3 regions of the Enterobacter sp. SA197 genome follow, and region 1 is predicted to be linked to each of the others. Evidence: predicted binding sites of a transcription regulator. Region 1 holds the regulator's gene; each other region holds the start of a gene.
What was found. Region 1 encodes PurR, which represses purine synthesis genes. Its sites were predicted from a motif close to CANGCAAACGTTTGCNTG; they were not measured.
Positions count from the first base shown of each region.

Region 1 (6,404 bases):
CAGCATCAGGAAGCCTTTCAGCGTACCGGTTACCGACCGGTCAGCCAGCCTGCCGCCGAGATAGTTGCCCAGCGAAAAGCCAATACCAATCAGCACCAGCATCGCGGTAATGAAGGCGGGCCCGGCGCCAGCAATACTGTGAAGCACCGGGGAGATGTAGGTATAGAGGGTGAACATTGCTCCCGCACCAAGCACGGTCGTAAGCAGTGCCGATACCACCTGCGGGCGCATCAGAACCGCCAGCTCTTTGCGCACGTCAGGTCGCTCACCGGCAGTGCCTTTTGGCAAAGAGAAATACAAACTGACCATGGCAACAATGCCAAGTCCCGCCGTGGCGAGGAATGACATACGCCAGCCAATGGTTTCACCAAGCCAGGTGGCCGCAGGGACACCGCCAATATTGGCAATGGTCAGTCCCATAAACATGGTGGCAACCGCGCTGGCCTGCTTCTCCTTTGCCACCACGCTCGCCGCCACCACCGACCCAAGCCCGAAAAAGGCGCCGTGGTTGAGGCTGGTAATAATTCGCGAGAGCATCAACGTGGTGTAATCGGGCGCAATGGCGGATAACACATTGCCCAGCGTGAAGATTGCCATCAGAAAGATTAACGCATTACGACGCGCGCGATGCGAAAGCAGCAGCGTCATTAGCGGCGCCCCCACCATTACCCCTATTGCATAGGCGCTTATCAGCATCCCTGCCGCTGGAATCGACACATCGACACCACGGGCAATGACGGGCAGAAGTCCCATCGGGGAGAATTCCGTCGTACCGATGCCGAAAGCGCCAATCGCCAGGGCAAGCAGTGGATAATTAATTTTCATGTTTTATACGCTCCGGAAATGCCGTGTCGTCGGGCGACACCGTCACAGAAGGCAAAAGTATGACATTAATCACAAAAAACAGCAGTCAATGAATCGCGAAAAGAGAATTGCTGGGGAGGGAATAATCGAAGGGGAAACAGCGAGGGAGCTCGCGCTCCCTCGGGGTAAATCAGTTCAGAGCGGCAGTCATTGCGCCTGCAACAATCAGAGCAAGGACAACAACGGTAGTCATTAAAGAAAACTTCAGGTCGGTACTCATCAATTTTTCTCCTTTTTTAAATCCCCACAAAAAGTGAGATAGCGCATTTTTGCATAAATAAACGTAAAAATCTTGCAGGAATTAGATTGATATACGTTTTACCTCTTCCCCTTTTGTTCAAGATAAGACAAAATTCGACGCTAAATTTATTAGCGTACCGGCCATTGACTCCCCTCCTGACGTTCAGTGTCTTTTTCCCGGCGTAAGTTTCCCCTCGCGCGGCGAAAGGGTGAAGGCAGGCAAACGTTTACCTTATGTATTTTCAGGAGCTTATGATATGGCATGGAGTGACATCTGATGGCAACGATTAAAGACGTAGCGAAGCGAGCAAACGTTTCCACCACAACCGTATCACATGTAATTAACAAGACGCGTTTCGTGGCTGAAGAGACACGAAATGCCGTGTGGGCTGCAATTAAAGAGCTTCACTACTCGCCGAGTGCCGTCGCCCGTAGCCTGAAAGTGAATCACACCAAATCCATTGGTCTGCTGGCGACCAGCAGTGAAGCGGCCTATTTTGCCGAGATTATTGAAGCCGTTGAGAAAAATTGCTTCCAGAAAGGGTATACCCTTATCCTCGGCAATGCGTGGAATAACTTTGAAAAGCAAGGGGCTTACCTGTCGATGATGGCGCAAAAGCGTGTCGACGGTTTGCTGGTCATGTGTTCTGAATACCCGGAATCCCTGCTTACGATGCTCGGCGAATATCGTCACATCCCAATGGTGGTGATGGACTGGGGTGAAGCAAAAGCCGACTTCACGGATACCGTTATCGATAACGCGTTCGAAGGCGGCTACATGGCCGGTCGTTATCTGGTTGAACGTGGTCATCGTGATATTGGCGTCATCCCAGGGCCACTTGAGCGCAATACGGGCGCGGGCCGCCTGGCGGGTTTCATGAAGGCAATGGAAGAAGCGCACATCAGCGTACCGGAACACTGGATTGTCCAGGGTGATTTTGAACCGGAATCGGGCTATCGCGCCATGCAGCAAATCCTCACCCAGTCTTCACGCCCTACGGCGGTATTCTGCGGCGGTGACATTATGGCGATGGGGGCACTCTGCGCGGCGGATGAAATGGGGCTGCGGGTGCCGCAGGATATTTCGGTGATCGGTTATGATAATGTGCGTAACTCACGGTATTTTACCCCCTCGCTCACCACTATCCATCAGCCGAAGGATTCGCTCGGAGAGACCGCATTCAATATGCTGCTCGATCGTATTGTGAATAAACGCGAAGTTTCTCAGTCCATTGAAGTTCACCCGCGTCTGATAGAACGTCGTTCGGTCGCTGACGGTCCGTTCCGCGACTACCGCCGTTAATCCCCTCCGTGGGGGCCGGTTAATCCTGCTCCCACAGCCATTCCCGGTTTAGCGTTTCACTGTCTCCCAGGTAATTCAGCAGCCAGTCCAGTGCCGGCGAGGCATCGTTTTGCTGCCAGGTCAGGCAGCAGGCAGCATCGGGGAATGGATTTTCGAGCGTAAGCGCCACCCACTCTCCTTTATCGAGCCACGGGCGCGCAAAATGCGCTGGCACCATGCCAACACACAGACCGGCGGAAAGACACGCCGCAGAAGACTCCCAGTCCGGCGCCACCACCCGTTTCTGGTTGTCCAGAAGCCAGGTTATGCGCTTGGGCAGGGAACGGGACGTGTCTTCACGCACCAGGGAAGGCCAGTTGCGCAATGTCTCGTCACTCAGCGGTGCGGCCATCTGCACCAGGGGATGGTGGCTTGCCACCACACACTTCCAGCTCAGCATGCCCATATCACGAAACGCGTAACGCCCTCCGACCGGGATCGCCTGGGTCGCGCCGATCGCCAGTTCCACCCTCCCGTCTGCCAGGGCATCCCAGACCCCATTAAAGACCTCCTGAAAGACGATCAGCTCAACATCGCAAAAATGGCGGTAGAAGTCGACTATCATCTGGCGGGTCCGCTCCGGCTTAACGATATTATCCACCGCAATAGCCAGCTGCCCGCGCCAGCCGTTGGCAATTTGCTGACACTGTTGTCGGGTGATCTGCATTTTTTTGATAACAGAACGCCCTTCTTTGAGAAATAACGCGCCAGCGGGGGTTAATTCGACATCCCGATGACGACGCTGAAACAGCTCAACGGCGAGCCATTCCTCCAGCTGACGTACGGTATAGCTCACCGCCGACGGTACCCGATGCAGTTCCTGCGCTGCACCACTAAAACTGCCATTACGTGCCACCGCATCAACGACTTCAAGTGAATATTCTGACCACATAGTCTGCCTGCAAAAAATTTGAAACCAGTGCGCAAATATTAGCGTTTCACAAGCTGACTTTCACTCCCTAGACTCTGTTTCCCTGTTTACCTGCATAAAAAGAGATAGTGCCATGCAACCAGGAAAAGGATTTTTAGTCTGGCTGGCGGGATTAAGCGTACTGGGCTTTCTTGCTACAGACATGTACCTCCCTGCTTTCGCTGATATTCAGCAAGATTTAAACACGTCGGCAGCAGTGGTCAGCGCGACGCTGAGCCTGTTCCTTGCAGGCTTTGCCGTGGCTCAGCTTGTCTGGGGGCCGTTATCCGATCGCTACGGGCGCAAACCCATTCTGCTCAGTGGCCTTACCATTTTTGCCTTTGGCTGTCTGGGCATGATCTGGGTTGAGGATGCCCGCTGGCTGCTGGCACTGCGTTTCATACAGGCCATCGGCGTCTGTGCTGCTGCAGTGACCTGGCAAGCGCTGGTGACCGACCACTATCCGGCGCAGCGCACTAACCGCATTTTTGCGACCATTATGCCCCTGGTTGGGTTATCTCCCGCCCTGGCCCCCCTGGTAGGAAGCTGGATCCTTGCACATTTTTCCTGGCAGGCAATTTTTGCTACCCTCTTCGCCATTACTGTTTTGCTGATGCTGCCTGCGCTGCGTCTGCGTTCCGTTACGCAGAAGGTAGCCGTGGATGCCAGTCCCGTCACCTTCGTCACACTGCTGCGTGACAAAGCATACCGTGGCAATGTGCTTATTTATGCGGCCTGCTCCGCCAGCTTTTTTGCATGGCTGACAGGTTCACCTTTTATCCTTCACGAAATGGGTTACGGTCCTGCCATTATTGGCCTGAGCTATGTCCCGCAAACCATCGCCTTTCTGGTTGGCGGATACAGTTGCCGCTGGGCGCTGCAAAAATGGTCGGGCGCGCGTCTGCTGCCGTGGTTGCTCTGGGTCTTTGCCTTCAGTGTGACGGCGACCTGGGCTGTTGGCTTGTTCCCTGAAGCGTCACTTACTGCGTTGTTGGTCCCCTTCTGTCTGATGGCCGTCGCGAACGGAGCGATTTACCCCATCGTTGTGGCACAGGCGTTGCGCCCTTTCCCGCACGCCACGGGGCGCGCCGCCGCGCTGCAAAATACGCTCCAGCTGGGATTGTGTTTTGTTGCAAGTCTGGTGGTGTCGGCACTTATTGCGTTTCCGCTTCTGGCGACCACCAGCGTGATGTTAGCCACGGTTTTACTGGCGGCGCTGGGGTTTGTCATGCAACGTCAGGCTGGGGCGCAACGTCATCATACTGACGGTCTGAAAACCTCAACGCAGGCCTGATAACTGCCGCGACTATGTGAAAACTATGTGATTAGTTTGCTAAGGATTTTTGGTTGAATCAGCCGATGTTGAGGCCTATACTCATTTTCGGCTGTACTAAAATAAAATTATGCAAGCGTTAACGGGAGCCGGATTGCTCCCGTTTCACCATGGATGGCCTTTCTGGCAAGGGTTATCTCCCTTCCTCTGTTCTACGTCGGATTTCAGCCTCACGGTTTAACCGTGATATTTCTCATACCCCATAAGCGGCAACGCTTCTGGCGGAATTCACTTGCAGGTGATGGAGAAGTTATGAGTTCATCGTGTATAGAAGAAATTGGCGTACGGGATGATAACTGGTTCCGTATAGCAAGCGAGCTATTGAGTCGTGCTGGTGTTCAGGTTAACGGCTCAGCGGCATCAGATATCCAGGTCAAGCATCCGGATTTTTTTAAACGTGTGTTACAGGAGGGGTCGCTTGGGCTTGGGGAAAGTTATATGGACGGCTGGTGGGAGTGTGACCGGCTGGACACTTTTTTCACCAAAGTACTGCGTGCCGGGCTTGAAAATCAACTACCGCACCATCTGAAAGATACGTTACGTATTGCCGGGGCAAGATTATTTAATCTGCAAACCAAAAAACGGGCATGGATTGTAGGTAAAGAGCATTACGATCTGGGTAACGATCTTTTTACCCGCATGCTGGACCCGCAGATGCAATACTCTTGCGCCTACTGGAAAGATGCCACCTCTCTTGAGGAGGCGCAAATCGCCAAACTGACCCTGATTTGTGAAAAACTCGCGCTTGCGCCCGGCATGCGTGTACTGGATATCGGTTGTGGCTGGGGTGGACTGGCGCAATTTATGGCACAGCGGTACGGCGTAAGCGTGGTGGGCGTAACCATTTCAGCAGAACAGCAGAAAATGGCGCAGGCGCGCTGTGCAGGACTTGATGTGGATATCCGCCTTCAGGATTATCGTGATCTTAATGAACAGTTTGATCGCATCGTCTCCGTGGGCATGTTTGAACATGTTGGCCCTAAAAACTACGCCACCTTTTTTGCCGTGGTGGACAGTAATCTTAAGCCCGATGGTTTATTTCTTCTGCATACCATCGGCTCGAAAAAAACCGACCTTAGTGTTGACCCCTGGATAGACCGGTATATTTTTCCCAACGGCTGCCTGCCGTCAGTACGTCAAATTGCCACGGCCAGTGAGTCACATTTTATTATGGAAGACTGGCACAATTTTGGCGCGGATTACGATAAGACCCTGATGGCGTGGTATGAGCGCTTCCTGAATAGCTGGCCTGAAATAGCAGATAACTACTCTGAACGCTTTAAACGTATGTTTAGTTACTATCTTAATGCCTGCGCCGGTGCATTTCGCGCGCGGGATATTCAGCTCTGGCAGGTTGTCTTTAGTCGGGGCATCGCCAATGGCTTACGCGTAGCACGGTAATTAAAAATAAACCCCGAATTTTCGGGGTTTATTATTTTTTCACTCTTCGGTAGTCATGGCCCGAACCGCCGCCGCTTCTTTAGCAGCCAATACACGTTCAACCGTATCCACCACCGCTTGCGTCTGCGGGTCGATCTCAATATTTACCCGATGCCCTAACTTCTTGGCCCCCAGGGTAGTGCGTTGCAGCGTCTCGGGGATCAGGTAGACACAAAACCGTGTTGCGGTCACCTCTCCCACCGTCAGGCTGATACCGTCAATACCGATAAACCCTTTATAAAGGATGTACTTCATCAAGGTAGGATCCTGGACTT
Region 1 is NZ_CP096393.1:2,149,760-2,156,163, reverse strand. Features, by position in the region: gene M1D91_RS09970 (MFS transporter) at 1-825, opposite strand, end outside; gene cydH (cytochrome bd-I oxidase subunit CydH) at 995-1,084, opposite strand; gene purR (HTH-type transcriptional repressor PurR) at 1,382-2,407, shown strand; gene punR (DNA-binding transcriptional activator PunR) at 2,427-3,338, opposite strand; gene punC (purine nucleoside transporter PunC) at 3,451-4,650, shown strand; gene cfa (cyclopropane fatty acyl phospholipid synthase) at 4,942-6,090, shown strand; gene M1D91_RS09940 (riboflavin synthase subunit alpha) at 6,130-6,404, opposite strand, start outside.

Region 2 (6,404 bases), 2.2 Mb from region 1:
GACGGCGCTGTTCTGTGCCCGTTCCATTGAGCGTATTGGTGATCGCTGCCAGAACATTTGCGAATACATTTTCTACTTCGTAAAAGGTCAGGATTTCCGTCACGTTGGTGGCGACGAGCTGGATAAACTGCTTGCCGGTCACGACCCGAAAGAGTAATTCTCCGCCTCATCCTCTGAACGCCAGCGTATGCTGGCGTTTGTCTTTTGACCTCAACCTTTTTAGCTTCCCGTCACACTTCAACGGATTGCGTGTTGTTCAGCGACGTCCGTCCACTATGCTTTAAGGCGGATTGCTACCGCGTTGCGGGCTAAACCTGACATCTCGTTCACCGGGATGCCAGGTTTTTTTGTTTCTGGCTCACGCACAGGATGCGCGCTAACTGAACCACACGACAAAGGAGACGATATGAAAAGACAACTTAGCTGCCTTGCCGTTGCCCTGGCTGCCCTCTCCGGCGCTATGGCGGGGCCCGGCGTTGCCGCGCCGTTCCCGGTCACGCCAGAACAGTCTATACCGGTAAGTCAGTACGTTACTCAGGTTAACGAAGACAAGAGCATTACCTATCGCCTGTTCGCGCCGGGGGCGAAACGCGTATCCGTGATTACGGGTGCCACGCCGGACAGTTTCGCTTCCCATGATATGACCAAAGACGAAAACGGTGTCTGGTCATGGAAGAGCGAGAGCCTGAAGCCAAATCTCTATGAATACTATTTTGATGTGGACGGGTTTCGATCGGTGGATACGGGAAGCCGTTTCCAGAAACCCCAGCGTCAGGTGAATACCAGTCTGATTCTGGTTCCGGGAAGTATTCTGGACGATCGCGCGGTTTTGCACGGCGATCTGCTGACGGTCACCTATCACTCAACAGCGCTGAGCGCTGAACGCCGCGTCTATATCTGGACGCCGCCGGGCTATGACGGTAAAGGCGAGCCACTGCCGGTGCTCTATTTCTATCATGGATTCGGTGATACCGGCCTTTCAGCTATCGATCAGGGGCGTTTGCCGCAAATCATGGATAACCTGCTGGCAGAAGGCAAAATCAGGCCGATGCTGGTGGTCGTGCCGGATACCGAAACCGACATCGTGCAGGCGATTCCTGAAAACTATCCGCCGCAGGAGCGTCGCAAAACCTTCTATCCACTCAATGCGAAGGCGGCCGATCGCGAATTAATGCATGACATCATTCCGCTGGTCGACGGACGCTTTAATGTGCGTAAGGACGCGGAGGGCCGCGCGCTGGCCGGATTGTCGCAGGGAGGGTACCAGGCGCTGGTTTCAGGCATGAACCACCTGGAGAGCTTCGGCTGGCTGGCCACCTTCAGCGGCGTGACCACCACAACGGTGCCGGATGCAGGGGTTACGGCACAGCTTAATCAACCGCAGGCCATCAATAATCAGCTTCACAATTTTACCGTCGTGGTGGGCGAAAAAGACCCGGTGACCGGAAAAGATATTGCCGGGCTCAAGACCGAACTGGAAAAGCAGGGCATCAGGTTTGACTATAAAATGTACCCCGGCCTGGGGCATGAAATGGATGTCTGGCGTCCGGCCTATGCTGAGTTTGTTCAGAAGTTATTTAAGTAAGGTGTTACGCCTCTCTTTTCGCAGGTTGAGGGATCCCCACAGAAAATACGAGCACGGAAGGTTCCCTCTCCTCTCTGGGGAGAGAGTCAGGGTGAGGGGAACATGCAGCTCTGAGGGTCATGTCCTTCACCTTATGTTCCTTGCTTTTCTGTCACGCCAGAACCCGTGAACGTGCGAGGGCGGTGAACCGCCCTCGCCCTGCATTCCTGAGCGTCGCCCCGGCCTTACAGATACGCGTCGTCGATTTTCAGCCGGACCCTGTCATCGCCGCTACTTTTTTCCATTGCACGGTGTTATCGCTGTAATGCGTTGTATTAATGGAATTAATAAGTTTAGCGGGTGATATTCCAGCCGCGGGCGCGCCAGAGTTCCGGCAGTTGTGAAAGCGCCGTAAAGGTCGTGACCTGCGGGTGCGTAACAGGCTTGTTATGCGGATCGGCGCAGAAGTAGAACACCTCCATCCCCGCCGCAATACCGGACTGAACGCCGGCGACGGAATCATCGATCAGCAGGCAGTGCTTCGTGTCTACCCCCAGCGCTTTCGCCGCGTGATGCATCAGTGCCGGGTCCGGCTTCCAGCGCTGAATATCGTAACCACTGAACAGCAAATCCGGGAAATGGTGCAAAATGCCGGTTTTTCCTAATGAATGCTGCATTTTGCTGACCGGGCCATTGGAAACCACGCAGACGGGCACGGTAATGGCATCCAGTAGCTCCTGCGCACCGGGAATGATTTCCAGTTCAGCATCAAACAGACGAGCAACTTCGCTGCGGAACACCGGCTCCAGAGCGGTTTTCTCAAGCGCCACGCCATGCTCTTCGCCAATCACCTCAATGATTTCGTAAAGCTTCATACCTTTGAAACGTTTGAACACCTCCTCCAGGTCGAGATCGATGCCAAATTCTTTAAACATATGCACATACGCGCGCGAACAAATGACTTCACTGTCGACCAGGGTGCCGTCACAGTCAAAAAATACAGCTGCTATTTGAGACATGCCTTTTCCTGTTACTTGCAAGTTTAACGTTTACTTAAGCCTGATTACCCCACGCAATCGTTGCCGTATAAGCAAATTCAATGAAAAAAAGTGGGCGATAACGGTCAATAGTGTCTCATTTTGGTATAGGATAGCGACGAATTTTCCCTCCCTTGTTCGGAAATTGATAATGAGCCAACAACAGACTACCCAGGCGTCGGGCCAGGGGTTGCTTGAACGCGTGTTTAAACTGCGCGAACACGGCACATCGGCACGCACCGAAGTGATCGCCGGTTTCACCACCTTTCTGACGATGGTGTACATCGTTTTTGTAAACCCGCAGATTTTGGGTGTCGCTGGCATGGATACCAGCGCGGTATTCGTTACCACCTGCCTGATTGCGGCGTTCGGAAGCATTCTGATGGGCCTGGTTGCTAACCTGCCGGTGGCACTGGCACCTGCGATGGGTCTGAATGCGTTTTTTGCGTTTGTGGTTGTCGGGGCGATGGGCCTCTCCTGGCAGATTGGCATGGGCGCGATTTTCTGGGGCGCCGTTGGCCTGCTGCTGCTCACCATCTTCCGTGTGCGTTACTGGATGATTGCCAATATTCCGGTCAGCCTGCGTGTGGGTATTACCAGCGGCATCGGTCTTTTCATCGGCATGATGGGGCTGAAAAACGCGGGCGTTATCGTGGCGAACAAAGACACGCTGGTGTCGATCGGTAACCTGACCTCACATAGCGTCCTGCTGGGCGTGCTGGGCTTCTTTATCATCGCGATTCTGGCTTCCCGTAACATCCATGCTGCGGTGCTGGTTTCCATCGTTGTGACCACCCTGCTGGGCTGGTTGCTGGGCGATGTGCAGTATCACGGGATTGTCTCGGCTCCGCCGAGCATTACAAGCGTGGTGGGTAATGTTGATCTGGCCGGTTCTTTTAACATTGGCCTCGCCGGGGTGATTTTCTCCTTCATGCTGGTGAACCTGTTCGACTCCTCCGGTACGCTTATCGGTGTGACCGATAAAGCAGGGCTGGTGGACGAAAAGGGTAAATTCCCGCGTATGAAGCAGGCGCTGTATGTCGACAGTATTTCGTCCGTTGCCGGCTCCTTTATCGGCACCTCTTCCGTGACGGCCTATATTGAGTCCTCTTCCGGTGTCTCGGTGGGTGGCCGCACGGGTCTGACAGCCGTTGTCGTTGGCATCCTGTTCCTGTTGGTTATCTTCCTTTCGCCGCTGGCGGGTATGGTGCCGGGTTACGCTGCCGCAGGCGCGCTGATTTACGTGGGTGTGCTGATGACCTCCAGCCTCTCTCGCGTAAAATGGGATGACCTGACAGAAGCGGTTCCTGCGTTTATTACTGCGGTGATGATGCCGTTCAGCTTCTCAATCACTGAAGGTATCGCGCTGGGCTTCATCTCCTACTGCGTGATGAAGATTTTCACTGGCCGTCTGCGCGACCTGAGCCTGTGTGTGATTGTCGTTGCGCTACTGTTCCTGCTGAAAATCGTCTTTATCGACCATTAATCTCAGCCACGGCAGTGAAACAGGCCCGGTACGCGATGATGCGACCGGGCTTTTTTTATCAGATTTTAACGCGCTGAATATAATCGCTAAACGCCGCGAGCTGCTTGGTCAGGTGATCAAGGATACTTTTGTCTACGACGACTCCCCTCTGCGGGTCGACCTTGTTCTGAATGGCACCGCCCATAAACTCCGGTTTGTTCATCACCATCGCATCCAGGAACACCAGAATCTGGCGCAAATGGTACTGACAGCGCGCGCCGCCAATGGTGCCCATAGAGCTGGTCTGAATCAGCACTGGCTTACCCGCAAAAGGCTGGACAGGCAGGCGGGAGAGCCAGTCGATAGCATTCTTTAATCCACCCGGTACCGAATAGTTATATTCCGGGGTTACGATCACCACCCCATCGGCTTCACGAATCTGCTGCGCCATCTCTTCCACGCTTGCCGGAAAACCCTCATCTTGCTGAAGATCGGCGTCATAAAGCGGAAAAGTACCGATCGAGGGTAAGGGGGAGATCGTCATTTCCGCCGGGGCGAGCCCAGGCAGCGTGCGGGCAACCATTGCATTGAATGATCCTTTGCGCAGACTTCCCAGTAATGTCACAACTTTCAGGGGTGCCGTCATTATCTGTTCCTTGCGATAAAATCAGTGAGAGTGGAGAACTTTTTCCGCAGGCAAGCTGGTAAAACGCATTAAACGGGAGGCAGGATCGTTAGCCCGGGTCTGTACATCAGCGAGATAACGCCAGCCATTTTTACTGTCATATTCCCAGATTTTCAGGCTCTCTATTGCGGGCGTCGCAGCGACCGACCAGATAAGGACATCTTCGGCATCGCACAGCACTTCTACCTGGGCCAGCTGCTGAACGCGCAGGCGCCCGGCACCGGGCAATAGCTGCAGCATGTCAGGCCCATCCTGTATCTGGCTGATGAGCTTCAGTACGCTTTGCCGGAGGGTGGAGAGCTGCGCCTGGGCTTCGTTCGGATCGTTCTGGTTGTTAATCCAGAGCAGTTCATTGCTGGAAAAATGCTTGCCCTGCCGGGCATGTGGGCTATGAAAGCTACGTGTTGCACGCTGGAGTTCCATATCCAGGCCGCATTCACCTTCGGTCGTGATGGCAACACCCACCATGTTCCCGGCATAAGCCAGCGAAAAGTGGGGTAGATCGGGATCGGCAAATTTGGGGCGTCCTGAGGACTCCGTCATGATGTCCGGCAATTCACTGACGCCATATAGCATAAACATGAGCTCGGCGAGCAAGGCTCTTGAGGCCAGGAAACGCGACTGCTGGTGATCGGGAAGTTGCCTTGCACTGTCACGACAGAGTTGTGACAGTCGGGCTGAATCTACACATCGTTCTGAGAGGATCCCTCTTGCAAAATGCATGGCCATTTTTCGCTCCATGATAATGGTCTGGTACTGAAAACGATAATTCGCATTATCGCGTATATCGCTTAGGTTTTAATGTGGAAAAACCTATCTGAAAAGCCCCTGGGGGCGACTTTTACAATTAATTTAGTCAATAGGTACTCATCTACATATTTCCTTCACAATTGGATTAGCAGGGATATACCTGCGTCCAGTTGTAGTTCACCTGAGCCAGGATCACGCCTCCCGCTACGCTGCCAAAGCGCTGATGCCGATGCTGCATAAAAAAGTGCCGAACTGGCAGGGGAAGGAATTGTGCACGATATCGTAACAGTGTGGTGTGCCAGAATGGCGGTGGCAATGGGGTATGTGCATGACGGGCGATCAGGCGATCGCGCCAGGGAGAAGCCAGCAGCGCCTCGCAGAATGCCTGACGTGAACGCAGGCTTTCCTCATCAGGTATTCCTGCCAGTAAAAGCTGACCGGGCAGCGCGACCAGCCGCAGATCACGGATCTGAACCTGTTGCTGACGCCAGGTCTGCCAGAGGGTAAGCAACGGCGCGATATCCTCAGGCTGACCATACTGCTCATAGAGCGGGAGGGTGACGGGCAAAAAAGTAAAATGGAAACCGTCCGGGGGGAGCACATCTGCCCGCTCGTCACCCTGCGTCAGCGAGGCCAGGGCATGGCGCAACGCGGAAATCCCCTCCGGCATTGCGGGCTGAAATCCCGTTGCCAGCGCCAGTTTATGTGGATCGTAATAGGGCTGATGCATGGGCGCGCCGCAATCAGGCGCCGTCAGCCAGGCGGCCAGCGTTTTTTCACTGGTCGCCTCGTAGAGGGCGCTAAGCAACTCCGCGGTCGTGGTCATTTCCCGATACAGAAGCTGGAGAAAATACGCCCCAGCAGATCGTCGGAGGTGAAATCGCCGGTAATCTCGCTTAACGA
Region 2 is NZ_CP096393.1:4,990,872-4,997,275, reverse strand. Features, by position in the region: gene phoU (phosphate signaling complex protein PhoU) at 1-157, shown strand, start outside; gene M1D91_RS23410 (esterase) at 407-1,585, shown strand; gene yieH (6-phosphogluconate phosphatase) at 1,918-2,583, opposite strand; gene M1D91_RS23400 (NCS2 family permease) at 2,753-4,087, shown strand; gene M1D91_RS23395 (NADPH-dependent FMN reductase) at 4,146-4,712, opposite strand; gene M1D91_RS23390 (4'-phosphopantetheinyl transferase family protein) at 4,734-5,480, opposite strand; gene M1D91_RS23385 (hypothetical protein) at 5,647-6,327, opposite strand; gene mnmE (tRNA uridine-5-carboxymethylaminomethyl(34) synthesis GTPase MnmE) at 6,324-6,404, opposite strand, start outside.
Region 2: M1D91_RS23400 (NCS2 family permease) is a predicted target of PurR. The motif match lies at 2,634-2,651, and genes of this name have one in related genera.

Region 3 (6,404 bases), 1.9 Mb from region 1:
GGAGGTGTCATGACACAGCCTGAGTTTCTCCGTCGCCGTCAGGCCTTGCTTGCGCAAATGGCCCCCGCCAGCGCGGCGCTTGTTTTTGCAGCACCGGAAGCCACCCGCAGTGCCGATAGTGAATATCCCTATCGGCAGAACAGCGATTTTTGGTACTTCACTGGCTTTAACGAACCGGAAGCGGTGCTGGTGCTGATCAAAAGTGATGACACTCACAACCACAGCGTGGTGTTCAACCGTATTCGGGATAAAAACGCGGAGATCTGGTTTGGCCGCCGTCTGGGCCAGGAGGCCGCGCCAGAAAAGCTGGCGGTTGACAGAGCGCTGCCGTTCCCTGAAATCGGTAAGCACCTGCCTGCGCTGCTGAATGGTCTGGATACGGTTTACCACGCTCAGGGCGAATATGCTTATGCTGATGACATCCTCTTCGCCGCGCTCGACACATTGCGTAAAGGCTCGCGACAAAATCTGACGGCGCCAGGTACGCTGACAGACTGGCGACCCATTGTGCACAATTTGCGCCTGTTTAAATCTCCCGAAGAAATCGCCGTGATGCGCCGCGCCGGTGAAATTTCTGCGCTGGCCCATACGCGGGCGATGCAAGCCTGCAGGCCTGGCATGTATGAATATCAGCTCGAAGGTGAAATTCATCACGAGTTTAACCGCCACGGCGCGCGTTTTCCCTCCTATAACACCATTGTCGGTGCCGGGGAAAACGGCTGTATTCTGCATTACACCGAAAACGAGAGCGTCATGCGCGATGGCGATCTGGTGTTGATTGACGCCGGGTGTGAATACCAGGGCTACGCCGGTGACATCACCCGTACTTTCCCGGTGAACGGCAAATTCACCCCGGCGCAGCGTGAAGTCTATGACATCGTACTGGAATCCCTTGAAACAGCACTACGCCTGTTTCGCCCCGGTACTTCCATTCAGGAGGTGACCGGCGAGGTGGTGCGCATCATGATTCGCGGGCTGGTTAAGCTTGGGATTCTGCACGGCGATATTGAAATCCTGATCGCAGAAAATGCCCATCGTCCCTACTTTATGCATGGCCTGAGCCACTGGCTGGGTCTGGATGTCCATGATGTCGGCGTTTACGGACAGGAGCGCTCCCGTGTGCTTGAGCCCGGTATGGTTATCACCGTTGAACCCGGCCTTTATATCTCACCCGATGCTGACGTACCTGCTGCCTACAAAGGCATCGGTATTCGTATTGAAGATGACATCGTCATTACCGAAGACGGCAATGAAAACCTCACTGCCAGTGTCGTCAAGCGTGCGGATGATATTGAGGCCTTAATGGCGGCGGCACGTCACTTATGAGCGTGATTATTGTCGGTGGCGGCATGACGGGCGCGACCTTTGCGCTGGCCATCTCACACTTAACCAAAGGGCGCCTGCCCGTGCATCTGGTGGAGGCTCGTGCGCCCGAGGCCAACCATCATCCTGGTTTTGACGCCCGCGCCATTGCGCTGGCGGCAGGCACCTGCCAGCAGCTCGCGCGCGTTGGGATCTGGTCGCATATTGCGAAAAACGCCACACCGATTACCACGGTGCACGTCAGCGATCGCGGGCATGCGGGTTTTGTGACCCTTAGCGCGCAGGATTATCGTATCGAGGCTCTCGGACAGGTGGTCGAGCTGCATGATGTCGGTCAGACCCTGTTTTCACTTCTGCGGCGTGCGCCTGGCGTCACGCTGCACTGCCCGGCCCGGGTCAGGAGCTTTACGCGCGACGAGCAGCAGGTCAGCGTAACGCTGGATGAGGGCGAGGTGATTAACGGCAGTTTGCTGGTGGCGGCAGACGGCTCCCGTTCGGCGCTGGGGGCGCAGTGTGGTATTCACTGGCATCAGGTGCCTTATCAGCAGGTAGCCATTATTGCCAATGTCACCACTGCGCTGGCGCATCAGGGGCGCGCGTTCGAACGTTTCACCTCTCACGGGCCATTGGCTATGCTTCCTATGTCTCAGGGCCGCTCTTCGCTGGTGTGGTGTCATCCTCTGGAAAAAGAGCACAGCGTATTGAGCTGGAGTGATGAGAAATTTTGCCACGAGCTGCAAAAGGCCTTTGGCTGGCGACTCGGCAAAATCGTGCATGCCGGTGCACGCAGTGCTTATCCGCTGGCGTTGACGACTGCCTCGTCACCTGTTTCCCACCGTACCGTCCTGGTCGGTAATGCTGCCCAGACGCTTCATCCCATCGCGGGGCAGGGGTTCAACCTGGGTATGCGGGATGTCATGACGCTCGCAGAAACGGTGGCTGAAGCCTGGAGTGCCCAAAACGATGTGGGCGGATATTCGGTTCTTACGCGTTACCGCGATCGCCGTTACGCCGACAAGCTGGCGACCATCGGGGTGACAGATGGATTAGTGCATCTGTTTGCTAACCAATGGGCACCCCTGGTCGTGGGGCGTAACGCGGGATTGATGGCAATGGAATTATTTACCCCGGCGCGTGATGCGCTGGCGCAGCGCACCCTTGGTTGGGTGGCGCGTTAAGGCCTGACTCAGGCTTCTGGAGCGAAGTGTGCAAAGTGTTGATGTGGCAATTGTTGGCGGCGGCATGGTCGGGCTGGCGCTGGCGTGTGGGTTGCAGGGGAGTGGTCTGCGCGTAGCCGTACTGGAGCAGCAGGCGCCCGTGCCGGTTCATGATGAAGACGCGCCACAGCTTCGCGTGTCAGCCATTAACGCTGCCAGTGAAAAACTCCTCTCCCGTCTGGGTGTCTGGTCAGCTATTACCGCTCGTCGGGTGAGCTGCTATCACGGCATGGAAGTGTGGGACAAAGACAGCTTCGGGCGTATTGCGTTTGACGATGCGAGTCTGGGCTACAGTCATCTCGGGCATATCGTCGAGAACGGCATTATTCAGCAGGCACTCTGGGAGAAGGCGCAGCAGTGTTCTGACGTCACGCTGACGGTTCCGGCGGCATTGCAGCAGGTAGCGTGGGGCGAGAATGAAGCCTTTATCACGCTTCAGGACGGCAATATGCTTACTGCTCGTCTGGTGGTTGGCGCTGATGGCGCGAACTCCTGGCTGCGCAACAAAGCGGACATTCCACTCACCTTCTGGGATTATGGCCACCACGCGATGGTCGCGACCATCCGCACCGTAGAATCTCATGAAGGGGTGGCGCGTCAGGTCTTCCATGATAAAAGTATTCTTGCTTTTTTGCCGCTGGCGGACCCGCATCTCTGCTCGATTGTCTGGTCTCTTCCCCCCGAACAGGCTGACAGGCTGCAGAAGCTCAGTGATGATGAGTTTAACCAGGCGCTTTGCGTTGCATTTGATAATCGTCTGGGGTTGTGCCGCGTTGAGAGCGAGCGGCAGATTTACCCGCTGACCGGTCGCTACGCGCGCCAGTTTGCCGGTCACCGCTTCGCGCTGGTGGGCGATGCTGCTCACACCATTCATCCTCTTGCCGGTCAGGGGGTAAATCTTGGCTTCATGGATGCAGCGGAGCTGATTACCGAGTTGCGCCGTTTGCATAGCCAGGGGAAAGACATTGGTCAGCATATGTATCTGCGTCGCTATGAGCGTAGCCGCAAGCACAGCGCGGCGGTAATGCTCGCAGGAATGCAGGGTTTTCGTGAGCTTTTCACCGGCACCCATCCGGCGAAGAAGTTGCTGCGCGATATCGGCCTCAAAATGGCCGACACGCTTCCGGGTGTTAAACCGCAGCTGTTGCGCCAGGCAATGGGCTTAAACGATCTCCCGGAGTGGTTACGTTAACTCCGTCACATTTCCCTTTCCGGTAACGGAAAGGGAACCCACCGCCTCATTTGAAAAATTCTAATTTCACCGCATTTTTCAGATTAGATATTCTCATGTCTTGTTTTTTCGGATTCGGGAAAAATATCGTTTTTAAAGCGCTAACAACTGCCTATTGGCGGTTTCGAGTCTGACAGACTTTCTTAATTCTTCATGATTCCTGTTTTAACGGAATAATATTCTGTCGATGCTCCTGGCGAAAATGGTCATAAGCTAATCTGATGACCCATTTTCTCTTATGGTTAAGCGCCGCTTTCGGTGATAAGTTCAGGCAAAAGTGAACGTTTGCGTCGGCAACCTGAAGTGGTGTTGATGCGCTCTCGTGCGGTGATTTTTTCGCCCCGGGACAACGTTATAGCCCCGCTTATTCGACGAGGAAAAGATGGCTCAGCAGACACCTTTATATGAACAACATACGCTGTGCGGCGCCCGCATGGTGGATTTCCACGGCTGGATGATGCCACTGCATTATGGTTCGCAGATAGATGAGCACCACACGGTGCGAACCGATGCCGGTATGTTCGATGTCTCGCACATGACAATTGTCGATCTTCGGGGCAGCCGCACCCGCGAATTCCTGCGTTATCTGTTGGCCAACGACGTCGCAAAACTTACCCAACCTGGCAAAGCGCTCTACAGCGGAATGCTAAATGCCTCAGGTGGCGTTATTGATGACCTCATCGTTTATTACTTTACCGAAGATTATTTCCGCCTCGTTGTAAACTCCGCCACCCGCGAAAAAGATCTCTCCTGGATAACCCAACACGCCGAACCTTTTGCCATCGACCTTACCGTCCGTGATGATCTGTCGCTGATTGCCGTTCAGGGGCCAAATGCGCAGGCCAAAGCTGCCACGCTGTTCAGCGACGAGCAGCGACACGCCGTTGAAGGCATGAAGCCCTTCTTTGGCGTTGAAACCGGCGATCTGTTTATTGCCACCACGGGCTATACCGGTGAAGCGGGTTATGAAATTGCGCTGCCGAATGAGAAAGCCGCAGATTTCTGGCAGGCGCTGGTTGCCGCTGGCGTCAGGCCATGTGGTCTGGGGGCTCGCGACACACTGCGTCTGGAGGCGGGCATGAATCTGTACGGCCAGGAGATGGATGAAGGCGTTTCACCGCTGGCAGCCAATATGGGCTGGACCATCGCATGGGAACCAGCCGGGCGTGACTTTATCGGACGTGAAGCGCTTGAAGCCCAACGCGAGAAGGGCACCGAACAGCTGGTCGGCCTGGTGATGACCGAAAAAGGGGTGCTGCGCAACGAACTCCCGGTGCGTTTTACCGATGTACACGGTAACGCGCAGGAAGGTGTGATAACCAGCGGAACCTTCTCGCCAACCCTTGGCTACAGTATTGCACTGGCGCGCGTGCCGGCGGGGATTGGTGATACGGCCATCGTCCAGATCCGTAACCGTGAAATGCCTGTCAAAGTGACCAAACCTGTTTTTGTACGCGCTGGCAAAGCCGTCGCGTGATTCATTCTTATTTGGAGATTTTGTGATGAGCAACGTACCTGCAGAACTGAAATACAGCAAAGAGCATGAGTGGCTGCGCAAAGAAGCGGACGGTTCTTATACCGTCGGTATTACCGAGCACGCGCAGGAGTTACTGGGCGATATGGTGTTTGTCGACCTGCCTGAAGTGGGCGCGACCGTTGCCGCGGGCGACGACTGTGCTGTTGCCGAATCGGTAAAAGCCGCCTCTGACATCTATGCGCCAGTAAGCGGTGAGATTGTTGCAGTAAACGATGCGCTGAGTGATTCTCCGGAGCTGGTGAATAGCGAGCCGTATGGCGAAGGCTGGATTTTCAAAATCAAAGCCAGTGACGAAACGGAAGTTGATGCGCTGCTGGATGCAACCGCCTACGCCGCACTGTTAGAAGACGAGTAATCGCTTTTCGCCCTCTCCCTTTGGGAGAGGGCCGGGTGAGGTGCCAACCTTCCCCTCACCCTAACCCTCTGCCAAAGGGCGAGGGAACACTTAATTCACTGCACGTTTCAGGAACCATCGCTCATGACACAGACTTTAAGCCAGCTTGAAAACCGTGGCGCTTTTATTGAACGTCACATCGGGCCGGATGCTCAGCAGCAGCAGGAGATGCTGAACACCATTGGTGCGGATTCATTACAGGATCTGATTGGCCAGATTGTCCCGAAAGACATCCAGCTTGCCACGCCGCCACAGGTGGGAGAGGCCGCTACCGAGTTCGCGGCGCTTGCGGAGCTGAAAGCGATTGCCGGTCGCAACAAGCGCTTTAAGTCTTATATTGGCATGGGCTACACCGCCGTGCAGTTACCGCCGGTTATCCTGCGCAATATGCTGGAGAATCCCGGCTGGTATACCGCCTATACGCCTTATCAGCCGGAAGTGTCTCAAGGTCGTCTGGAAGCACTGCTTAATTTCCAGCAGGTGACTTTAGATTTAACCGGGCTGGATATCGCCTCTGCCTCACTGCTGGACGAAGCCACTGCGGCTGCTGAAGCAATGGCGATGGCCAAACGCGTCAGTAAGCTTAAGGGGGCCACCCGCTTCTTCGTTGCCGCCGATGTTCACCCGCAAACCCTGGATGTGGTACGCACCCGCGCTGAAACCTTTGGCTTTGACGTCATCGTTGATGAGGCGAACAAAGTG
Region 3 is NZ_CP096393.1:4,064,189-4,070,592, reverse strand. Features, by position in the region: gene pepP (Xaa-Pro aminopeptidase) at 10-1,326, shown strand; gene ubiH (2-octaprenyl-6-methoxyphenyl hydroxylase) at 1,323-2,501, shown strand; gene ubiI (FAD-dependent 2-octaprenylphenol hydroxylase) at 2,530-3,732, shown strand; gene gcvT (glycine cleavage system aminomethyltransferase GcvT) at 4,154-5,248, shown strand; gene gcvH (glycine cleavage system protein GcvH) at 5,274-5,663, shown strand; gene gcvP (aminomethyl-transferring glycine dehydrogenase) at 5,787-6,404, shown strand, end outside.
Region 3: gcvT (glycine cleavage system aminomethyltransferase GcvT) is a predicted target of PurR. The motif match lies at 4,046-4,063, and genes of this name have one in related genera.